2 regions of the Paenibacillus intestini genome follow, and region 1 is predicted to be linked to the other one. Evidence: a T-box and tRNA genes for the amino acid it is inferred to sense, from the RefSeq annotation. Region 1 holds a T-box; the other holds one or more tRNA genes.
The links. The T-box of region 1 lies ahead of leuS (leucine--tRNA ligase). A T-box ahead of a tRNA ligase gene usually reads a tRNA of that ligase, here a tRNA-Leu.
Positions count from the first base shown of each region.

Region 1 (5,744 bases):
GAAGGCCTAATGAGTCATATCGGCAAACCTTATCAAGTGGATGAAGCCTGCACTCGAATCACATCTGACTTCTCCAGCTGTGGCCCTGCATTCATATCCTTCTTTTTGGAGCAATGGATTGAAAGTGCTGTGCGCTTGACAGGTATCAAACGTGCCGACGCCTGCGCCCTTGCCGGTGAGATGCTTCTAGGTACAGGCAAACTGCTCACCGAGGGAGGTTATACTCCACAAGAACTTCAAGCCCGTGTCGCCGTACCTGGCGGAATAACCGCTCAGGCACTTGCGCTGCTGAGAAACAACCTCGATGGTGTTTTTGATAGTCTGATCCATACAACACATGAAAAATACGATGAAGATTTAGTCAAACTGGATGAGGTATTCCGTGCCAGCGAGATTAACCGGCAACAATATTAACCAGTTTGCCTGGAACGGCAATGACTTTGCGAATAGTCTTGCCTTCCAGCGCCTGTTTCACAGGTGCAAGTTCCATCGTGTAGTCCTGCATTCCCTGTGCATCCAGATCCTTCGCGATCGTCGCACGAGTTACAATTTTGCCGTTCACTTGAACTACGATTTCCACTTCTGCATCCACAGTCATGGACTCATCGTATGCAGGCCAAGCTACGTAAGAGATTCCACCCTCGTGTCCAAGACGATTCCACAGTTCCTCTGCCATATGCGGCGCCAGAGGTGACAGCAATTGAACGAAGTTCTCCATCGCTTCGCGAGGCAGCGTCTCTGCTTTGTACGCGTCGTTGATGAAGATCATCAATTGGCTGATCGCCGTGTTGAAGCGCAGATGTTCCAGATCTTCCGTCACTTTTTTAATCGTTTTGTGTGCTGTGCGTTTGAACTCGTCGGTTCCACCGTCAGCTGTAATTTTCTCATTAATCGCACCAGTATCTTCGTTAATGAACAGGCGCCATACGCGTGACAGGAAACGATACATTCCCTCTACCCCGTTTGCGTTCCAAGGTTTAGTCGCTTCCAGAGGACCCATAAACATCTCATAGAGACGCAGTGTATCTGCACCGAATTCGTTAACAATCTCATCCGGGTTGATGACATTACCGCGAGATTTACTCATTTTCTCATTGTTGGTTCCCAGAATCATACCTTGGTTAACCAGCTTATGGAACGGCTCTTTCGTGTGTACGACACCCAGATCATACAGCACTTTGTGCCAGAAACGAGCATACAACAAGTGTAGTACAGCATGTTCTGCCCCACCGATGTACAGGTCAACTGGCAACCATTGCTGTTGTTTCTCCTGTGAGATCAGTTCCTTGTCATTGTGCGGATCGATAAACCGCAGGTAATACCAGCAGCTTCCCGCCCATTGTGGCATCGTGTTAGTTTCACGGCGAGCTTTCATACCCGTTTCCGGATCAACCGTATTTACCCAATCGGTCACGTTTGCCAGTGGGGATTCCCCTGTACCTGAAGGTTTGATCTGGTCAATGTCAGGCAGCAACAGTGGCAATTGATCTTCTGGCACAGTCTTCATCGTCCCGTCCTCCAGATGCAGAATCGGAATCGGCTCTCCCCAATAACGTTGACGGCTGAACAGCCAGTCGCGCAGACGGTACGTTGTTTTTCCTTGTCCTTTGCCGTTCTCTTCGAGCCAAGCGATCATTTTCGCCGCAGCTTCTTCATTGTTCAAACCGTTCAGGAAATCGGAGTTCACATGTGCGCCGTCACCTGTATACGCCTCTTTTGTAACATCTCCGCCGGCAATGACTTCAATGATATTCAGGTCAAACTGCTTCGCGAATTCCCAGTCACGTGCATCGTGGCCCGGAACAGCCATAACAGCTCCTGTACCATAGCCAGCAAGTACATAGTCAGCAATCCAGATCGGCAGCTTCGCTCCGTTAACCGGATTGATCGCATATACACCTGTGAACACACCTGTTTTGTCTTTTGCCAAGTCCGTACGTTCCAGATCACTCTTACGCGCAGCCTGCTCCTGATAAGCTTTCACTGCCTCACGCTGTTCTTCGGATGTAATCGCGTCAACCAATTCGTGCTCTGGAGCCAGAACGGCAAAACTTGCACCGAACAATGTATCTGCACGGGTTGTGAATACTTTGATTACTTCTTCACGGCCTTCGATGGCAAAAACCACTTCAGCCCCGGTCGATTTGCCGATCCAGTTACGCTGCATATCCTTGATGCTTTCCGACCAGTCCAGCTCTTCCAGATCTTCCAGCAAACGCTCTGCGTATTCCGTAATTTTCAGTACCCATTGACGCATCGGTTTACGTACAACCGGGTGTCCGCCACGTTCACTCTTACCGTCAATAACCTCTTCGTTCGCCAGAACCGTGCCCAATGCTTCACACCAGTTCACCGGCACTTCATCGACATAGGCCAACCCTTTATTGTACAGCTGAATAAAGATCCACTGTGTCCATTTGTAATACTCAGGGTCTGTTGTACTGATCTCACGATCCCAGTCATATGAGAATCCGAGAGATTTGATCTGACGACGGAAATTGTCAATGTTGCGGAATGTGATATGACGCGGGTGCTCCCCCGTATCCAGTGCGTGCTGCTCTGCTGGCAGACCAAAAGCGTCCCAGCCCATTGGGTGCAGCACATTGTATCCACGCATCCGTTTGTAACGGGATACGATATCAGTTGCAGTATATCCTTCCGGGTGACCTACGTGCAGTCCTGAACCGGACGGATATGGGAACATATCCAGTGCATAAAACTTCGGTTTGGACGGGTCCTCACCTGTTTTAAACGTTTTGTTGTCATCCCAATATTGCTGCCAACTTTTCTCCATCACTTGCGGCTGATAGCCGTGCTTCGGCTGATGATTCTCACTCATCTATAATTCCTCCTTCAGGTTATACGCGCTTTATAACAACAAAAAAAACCTCAGCATCCCGTAGCGTTTGCAGCGCTAGGGACGAGAGGTTGAATTCCCGTGGTACCACCCTAGTTAGCGGACGAACGTGCTTCGTCATCCACTCCCTTTAGACCTGTAACGGCGGTTAACCGATGCGGATTTCCAGTCCTGCACCCAAGGCATAGAACTTTGTAATCACCGCATTTCTCCAAGGCGAGTTCGCAAAATACTGTCAATCGGCTTGCACCAACCGCCGACTCTCTGTCATGTACAGCACCCACTACTGATCCTTATCATCGAAATATGTATACAATATAGGAAGCATTATATAAAAATGCAAGCTCAAAGTCAATATGACATGTCACAATCTCTTTCTCTCAAGTCAGACTTTATTGCCCTTCACATGTCAACTGGCATTCTCACATTTTTCTAAACCGTTCAATGCCTTCCTGCAAATTACGGATCGTAGATTCGATATGCTCCTTGTTATCATACTTACGGTAATCACATTCAATTCGGAGCGCAAGATCAAAATACAAATCATATAAACTTCTGCGCTTCCGCTCGTTCTCTGTCTCAACCTCACGTCCATATCCTTTGAGAAAACCCGGAGTATAGTTAAAATGACTGAAATAATGCTCCATTAGCGGATCGCCCCATAATGAGCGTTCAAAATCAATAATGGCCGTAATTTGCTTATCCTGGACCAGCACATTGCCATCCCACAGATCCCAGCTAATCAGGGAAGGTTCTGTCACTTCATCCAGTGCATCTGATTTCTCATCAATCAACCGTCTCAGCTCATTGTAATCGATGCCGATATCAACCCCTGCCTCTTCACCATCTGCAAGCATATCATGCATGAGCATCAAGAAAGCTTCTCTCCACGTCGCACGTTGTCTGTCCTTTCCGGAAAAATAACCAAACCGCTCTCCCTTAATCTCGTTAATTCGCTGGTTGTACCAGCCTAACTGCTGTTCAACCACTTCCTGATCTTCGGCAGTAAAATCTTCTTTCACCTGGTTGTATGGAACCCCGGGCATAAACTCCATAATGAAATACTGCGCGGGAGCCATGAGTAGTGAAGCATCATATGCGAGTACCAGAGGCACAGGAACATCCTTAAGCTCAGCAACAAGCTGGAGTGCTTCCACTTCAGCCGTCATTAAATCCTGTTCACAGCGCATTAGATTGGTCGTAGCCGCAGGTGCGATTTTTAGGACAACTTTTCGTCCATCGTCAAGAAAAATTTTATAAGCATGGTTTGCCCAGCCATCGATCATTTCCTCGTAATCTTGAATCGTTACAGCAAGGTGATGCTTAATGATCTGATCCAGCTGTTCTTTGGACAATCTCGTTTTATATGTACTTTCCATCTCTACAACTCTCCCTGTGATTGAAATATAGTTTGCATGTTAAGAAAACGCTTTCCTTTTTTCATTCATTATGTCTCTCTTTGCTTCAAGCGGCAATACTTTTTATCATATATGTTCAAAAAAACTGCCTCGAGCAACATACTTACACGCTGCACAAGGACAGTTTCTTATTCATATTCATATTCATATAAATTAGTTTAGCGTCGCTCATTATAATTTTCTCTTTAAACAATCATTTTACAGCCACGTAGAACAGACGCTGTGCGTGATCTCCAGCTTCTTTCCACTCAAAGTCTGCATACACCTTCACATCCCGGAAACCCGCTTTGCTTAATTCAAGCTTCATCCAGTCTGGATCATAAGCGCGTTGCGTATGAACTTCTTCGAATCGCTGATACGTATCTCTGTTGCCCTCATCCAATCTAGAAAAAATGCTCAGATGATGCTCAATCTCACACCGCTCCTGATCAAAATCACACGTCCAGATATATGAGACTGAGCGTTCATCTAACACAAACGGCTGTTCCTCATCATACCGAATCAAGGTATTTGGATGGTGTACATCAAACAAGAATGTACCTCCCGGCTTCAGCATTTCATACGTCCGCTCGAATGTTCGAGTGACATCTTCAGATTCCAGCAAATAGTTCACGCAATCGCAGAACGAAATGACCGAGTCTACAGGTTCAGGCACTCTCCACTCCCGCATATCCTGCTGTACCCAGCGTACACTGCCTTCCCTGTACAGACGGTGTCCCTGAGGTGTCGCTTCCATTTTGCTACGCGCAACAGATAACATATCTGCGGAGAGATCAATACCCGTCACTTCAAAGCCAGAGTTCACCAGCGGGATCGTAATGGACCCCGTTCCGCAGCCAAGCTCAGCCACACTTATGGGCATGCCATGTTGTTCCCAAGCTGTTCTTGCAAACCTTATCCAGTCCGGATAAGGCATATCTTCCATTAATTCATCGTAAACGTAGGCAAATTTCCGGTAAGACATGTCGGCACCGCACTTTCAATTTCATTTTCCTCATCGGATCGGATCAAAATTCAAACTAAAAAGCAGGGCTTCCGGTGTTTACCCAGTCTGGCCCTGCCTTACTTAAACCGATGCATAAAGCATCGGCTCCATGATACATGCAACATTTCAACCAAAATGAATGCTCTAACTCGAAACATCCATGCTGTATTCGGCTATGCCTCGCCTGTGTCTACTTCTCTTCCTGCTGTGATTTTGGCGCAGAATCAGACAAGTACGTCCAGTTTTCCTTTTGTACCACCAAGCCATCTTTCATCAGCTTACCGAGAGCACGTTTGAACGCGGATTTACTAATGCCAAAACGTTGCTTGATAATATCTGGCGGTGTCGCATCGGAATAAGGCATGCCGCCCATAGGGCGCTCTTTCATAAAAGCAAGCAGCTTGTCTGCGTCTTCGTTACGCCCAACTTCTTTGCGTTGTGTCATCGCCAAATTTACACGACCGTCTTCACGCACCAGCGTAAC
Region 1 covers NZ_JAURUN010000003.1:386,888-392,631, reverse strand. The annotation lists gene comER (late competence protein ComER) at 1-414, shown strand, start outside; gene leuS (leucine--tRNA ligase) at 395-2,839, opposite strand; T-box leader at 2,914-3,166, opposite strand; gene J2T16_RS10975 (phosphotransferase family protein) at 3,280-4,236, opposite strand; gene J2T16_RS10970 (class I SAM-dependent DNA methyltransferase) at 4,469-5,239, opposite strand; gene J2T16_RS10965 (CvfB family protein) at 5,451-5,744, opposite strand, start outside.

Region 2 (5,744 bases), on a different contig from region 1:
TTAGTGGATGAAGCAAAACAAAAATTAACAAGGTCATACACCTCTTTAATAGAGGCGTATGACCTTGTTTTTTTATAGCTCATCTTTACTTTCTTTACTGTAAGGAGGTAGCCAAAGGCTACTCCCCGTTCTTTAAATTCAATTAAAGTTTACCCAACATTTTGTTATACATAAATTGACCTGTCACCCGTCTTGCGGTTACATAACGATCACTGAAATACGGATTGGACAACTTGGTGATGCTGACACCTTTGCTGCTGGAGGCATGTGCGAATTGACCTCCACCGATGTATACTCCTGTATGTGAGATGCCTCTACCTGTTGTGTTGAAGAAGACCAGATCTCCTGTACGAATGCTTGCTTTGGAGACAGGTGTTCCGGCTTTCGCTTGTTGTTGCGACGTGCGAGGGAGCTCAATGCTATATTTGTTGAAAAGATATCTCATAAACCCGGAACAATCGAAGCCAGCCATGGTTGTGCCGCCCCATTTGTACGGGATGCCTGTCATATTGTTAACCATCGTATTAATTGTGCTTGCCTCTGTGCTTGTTGCCCCGGATGTAAATAGTACAGCAGCCCCAAAAATGGAAATAATCAGTTTTTTCAAAATCAATGTTCTCCCTTCGATGCCTACGGAGTTAGCTAAGGGTTCGGTAGAAGGTTCCCTATATTTCCTATGTATAAGAATAATTCACCCAAAATGGTTCCCCCGTTTTCAATCCTGAAACTCGGCAAATGAATAATTAAGTTTTTGTAACTATTTGAAACTATATTGCATAAATGCGTAATTGTCAAACCTGTTTAAAGGTGTTCATTTAGCCTCAATGTTAGCGGAATTATCGATTTTAGTTATCATTTTGTTGAAATTAGGGAGTTAAAGATTACAAAAAAGTCATTTGTGTTTCATATGAGAGAACTTGGATAATAAACAAGATTGTTATGAGCTAAAAAGGAAACCATTCTGTTTAACAAATTTTTTTGGTTTGTTGCATATATTGACAAAAATATATTTATTGCATATTATAACCATATTAAATACATAATTTGTATTTAAATTGTTTTCATTGGAATATATGTGATATAAGTAATCAAATTTGTGAATGGGGAGAGTGTTGTCGAGTGAAAGCAAAAAAATTAGTAACATTTGTACTGGCGTGTTCTATGGTATTCTCCGTAGCGGGAATGGCTATCCTTCCTGTACCGACCGTATCGGCAGCTGATGCTTCCGGTACAACGGCGAGTATGTCCGATATCTTAAAGAATCAGCGCCCCGATGGAGGCTGGAGAAAAGATTACAGTCAGACGTCAGGTGAATGGGCCAAATCAACGATCGATAACAAAGCTACATACTCAGAAATCAGAAGGCTAGCAAGTGAATTCAAAAAAACAAATGATCCGCGATACTCTGCTGCAGCGGTCAAGGGCATCAACTTTTTGCTTAATATGCAGTATTCCAATGGCGGTTGGCCTCAAGTCTATCAAAGTTCCGGCTATCATAAACATATTACCTATAATGATGATGCGATGATTAATGTGATGTACATGCTTGATGAAGTCGCAGGACGTAAGGGGAACTTCTCCTTTATCGACAGTTCTCTTGCAAATCGCAGTAAAAATGCAGTTTCCAAAGGAGTCGATGCTATCCTGAATACCCAGGTGGTATCCGGTGGGAAGTTAACGGCCTGGGGACAACAGCATGATTCCAGTTCACTTAGACCTGCGGGAGCCAGAATCTATGAAGTGCCTTCATTAACGGCAGGTGAAAGCGTGAACATTGTGAAGTTTCTGAAAACGAGACCGGCTAATTCAAGAATCACTGCATCTATCAAAGGTGCCGAAGCCTGGTTTAATAAAGTGAAAATTACAGGATATCGGTATGAGAGAGCGAATGGGGATAGCCGAATTATTGCTGATTCCAGTGCATCACCGATTTGGGCACGTTTCTATGAACTCGGTACGGACAAACCGATCTTTGTGGGACGTGATGGCGTTGTGAAATATAAGCTGAGCGATATAGAAAAGGAAAGAAGAGGCGGTTATGCATGGTACGGCAACTGGCCGTCCAAGCTGTAGAAAATTGTTTATTTAACCAATTTTCTAATAAGTCCACTACTTACGGATATATAAGCTTAATCTGAAGCAGGCCTGATAAGTGCGAATCGGATACATATCTGTTTCGCACTTATTTGGTGATGAATAGTTGTTGACATGTTAAACTACGCGTGGTATATTATTTCTTGTCGCCGATATTAGTTGGAAAGATACAATATATGCGGTCGTGGCGGAATTGGCAGACGCGCACGGTTCAGGTCCGTGTGGGCTAACCCCCCGTGGAGGTTCGAGTCCTCTCGACCGCATTAGATAGAAAAAGACCTCTTAGCAATAGCCTAAGAGGTCTTTTTCTATCTAATGATATAAAGAACAATCAACAGTCTTTAATTACAGTATTGTCTCAAAATAGACGAGTAGAGCAACTTAGGTCTATTCCACATGGGAGCTTGGCTACTTTTTGCCCAGCTAAAAAAGAAAAAGGTTTAGAATTAGATAACTTATGATGCTGCTGTCACCGTAATGTTATCAATGTTGGGTCCCTCTGTACCTGTTGTTACGATTCGGAGTGTATTCGTACCTGAATTCATAGGTACTTGAATTGTTTTTTCACCCCAAGTAGACCAGCTTCCTGTTTGAGTAAAGGGCTCATTACTGAGTACTTTTGTGCCATTAACATAAATATCTAGAGTCCGCGTACCACTTTCCAAAGCGTAACGAAACTTTACATTTTTGGTGCCTGTGATTGTGTTATTGATATCATTCCATTGGATTGCGGAGCCTGTATAAGCGTTGAAGTTAACATATCCAGAACCGGTGAAGCCCGGATAAGCTGTTTCAATGACTGCATCCGTAAGTGTTGTTCCTGTTTCGGCCTCATATGTGGTGCCCGTGCCTACATTGCCGCCACCGTTGCCGCCAGTAATATTAGCAACAAATGTTGTTACACTCTGTGCTGGGAGTTGAGCTGTGAATGCGCCATTGGAAACGTTAATTGGTGCAAGACTTGCCAGATTACGACTGCTGTCTGTTACATATGAAGATACAGTGGACGCATTGCCATTTTGCAACACAAAGCGTTGACTTTTTGCCGAAGTGCTGCGGTTAATGGCTACGATGACGACCTTGTTATCACCTTTGTAAGCGGACACGTAAGTATTTGTATCCGGATTTTTGGAAGCATCTACTCTGACATAGCCTGGGCGAACAAATTTGGAGAAATGGGCCATATTGTATCCGCGCTTACTGATTGTACCGTCTTCCTTCATTGGTCCATATTGCCTGCGGATATACCACCATACATAGGCTTGGAAGTCGCCTTCAACCATGGCATTATGCATGTGGTAGGAGACGTCTAAGGCTTCCGGCCAGCGGTCAGCGGAATTGTTGTCACTGTTTGGATAGTACACTTCGGTCATCCAAAGCTCTTTGCCAGCTCCTTTCTGTTTGAAAAGAGGATAGGCAAAATTGTTGACCTGTGTTCCATACAAATGCGCTCCCAAAATGTCCATGTTAGCAAGTGCCTGTGGATCATTCAGGATTGGGTCGGATATGTTTTTCAGGTATTGGAAGGATTCTGGAGCCATGACTTTGGTACCTTGGATGCTACCTGCATTTTCTTTCATGAAACGCAGGATTTCCTGTGGAGTCCACCAGGTCCAGTCATGGGCATAATCCGGTTCATTTTGAACGGATATGGCATACAGATTCACGCCGTTATTTTTCATAAATGTTACAAAGTCATTCAGATGTTGTGCGTAAGCAGCGTATTTGTCATAACGTAACCGCTTAGCATTGGTATCACCATTTCGATTAAACGTCTCAACCATGCTGCTTGGAGGGTTCCAAGGCGAGGCAAAAACGATAGCTCCCTTTTCAATCGCACGTTTGGCTGTAGCAACTTCAAGAGCCCAATTATTGGGGTTCGGGTCTACCCAGATTCGGAGTACAGAGAATCCTAGCTGATTCTGACCATTTCCGAAAGCGGTTTCACGTTGTGCTGCAGTTAAGTCACCAACCCAAACCGGATGGTTGATACCACCAAAGCCACGGATTACTTGTTTTTCCGAGGATAAGTTGATGTTGGCGTCACTTGCTGCAGATACGTTGGTTGGAGTCAACATTAGGGGGAGGGCAGTTAAGCAGGCTAACAACAGGTTGACTGATTTTTTAAATTTAAACTTCATCTTCAATGTGTTCACTCTCCTCAATATAAGTGACTTGCGAAAGCCTGGACAAGAAAAATAAATTTCTCGGCATAACTTCGAAAAGGGAGGCATCACATCCTCTCAGAAACGATTGGGATAGATCTTTTGACAAAAAAAAGGATTTGTTTTGTAAATTCTACTATATTATTCCTGTAAAAAATACCCGATATATTGCAGTTGTTTGTAATTTTTTATGTTTTTTTGACTCGAATGCTATTTTCATAGGATAACAGCGCTGTTTAAAATTTATGTCAACCGGTTGACATATTGAATCATCAGCGTTTATGATAAAGCTGTATTCAAAATGTAAACGCATTCATAACAAACATCAGGGGGGAAGTTAAGAAATGAAAAAGATGTGGGTACCGTTTGTTGGCGTATTGATACTGATGTTGGTCATTACCGCCTGTTCCTCGGGTAAAACAACGGATTCTTCAGCAAAGGGCTCTGACAAACAGGCTGGAGAGGCTTCAAAAGAGGTGAAATTGACCTTTTTTAACACATCCGCAGAAGTCAACGGTGTTTTTGAGAAATTGTTCAAGACGTATCATGAGCTGCATCCTGAGGTAACCATTGAGCTTATTCCTACCCCGATTGGTGGAGCGCAGCTGGAGAAGTTCCAATCCTTGCTTGCTTCAGGCAATCCGGCAACAATTGCCAATCTGGATGCAGGCACAATCTTGCAATATAAAGACAAATTCCTCAATCTGGATTCGGAAAAGTCAACGTATGAAGGGTTAACGAAGCCTGGTGCGGTAGATGGAGCGCTACTGGATGGTCAGTTTTTGGGTATCCCTTGGACAGCACAGGGGTATGGCCTTTTATACAATAAACGGGTTGTAGAAGAGGCGATGGGTGGCTCTTTTGATCCAAACAGCATTAAAACTCGTGACGATCTGGAAGCTGTTTTCAAAAAAGTAGAGGCGACTGGCAAAGCACCTGTCATGCTTCATGGCGCAGACTGGTCACTTGGAGCGCATTATCTGGGACTTACCTATTCTCTTCAATCGAGCAACGTGGAAGACAATCGTAAGTTCGTGAAGGACTTGGAAAATGGAACTGCGAAGCTCACGGACAATGCTGCATTTAACGGATTAATCGATACCTTCGATCTGCTGAAAAAATACAACGCACGTAGTAAAGATCCACTCGTGGCAGATTACACCAAGGATAGTACGGATTTCGCCAAAGGAGATGCGGCTTTTTATTTCATGGGTGACTGGACATGGGCTGTTATAGGTAATCTGGAAGGCCGCGACAAAGAGTTTGGCATTATCCCTGTTCCGATTAGCAACAACCCTGAAGATTACGGAAATACTCAAGTAGCTTACAGTGAACCGAAACTCTTTGCTATTGATAATTCAGGTTCTACGGAAGAACAACAGACTGCAGCCAAAGCATTCATTCAGTGGATGGTGACGAGTGATGAGGGGCAGGATGCGATTGTAGCGCAAATGGGGTTGGCACTGCCATACAAAGACGTCAAAG
Region 2 covers NZ_JAURUN010000002.1:552,548-558,291, reverse strand. The annotation lists gene J2T16_RS07655 (carboxymuconolactone decarboxylase family protein) at 1-4, shown strand, start outside; gene J2T16_RS07650 (C40 family peptidase) at 143-607, opposite strand; cyclic di-AMP (ydaO/yuaA leader) riboswitch at 613-744, opposite strand; gene pelA (pectate lyase) at 1,120-2,073, shown strand; tRNA gene J2T16_RS07640 (tRNA-Leu) at 2,273-2,357, shown strand; gene xynC (glucuronoarabinoxylan endo-1,4-beta-xylanase XynC) at 2,550-4,235, opposite strand; gene J2T16_RS07630 (extracellular solute-binding protein) at 4,604-5,744, shown strand, end outside.
Region 2: it encodes a tRNA-Leu, which carries the amino acid that the T-box ahead of leuS (leucine--tRNA ligase) is inferred to sense. The anticodon was not compared.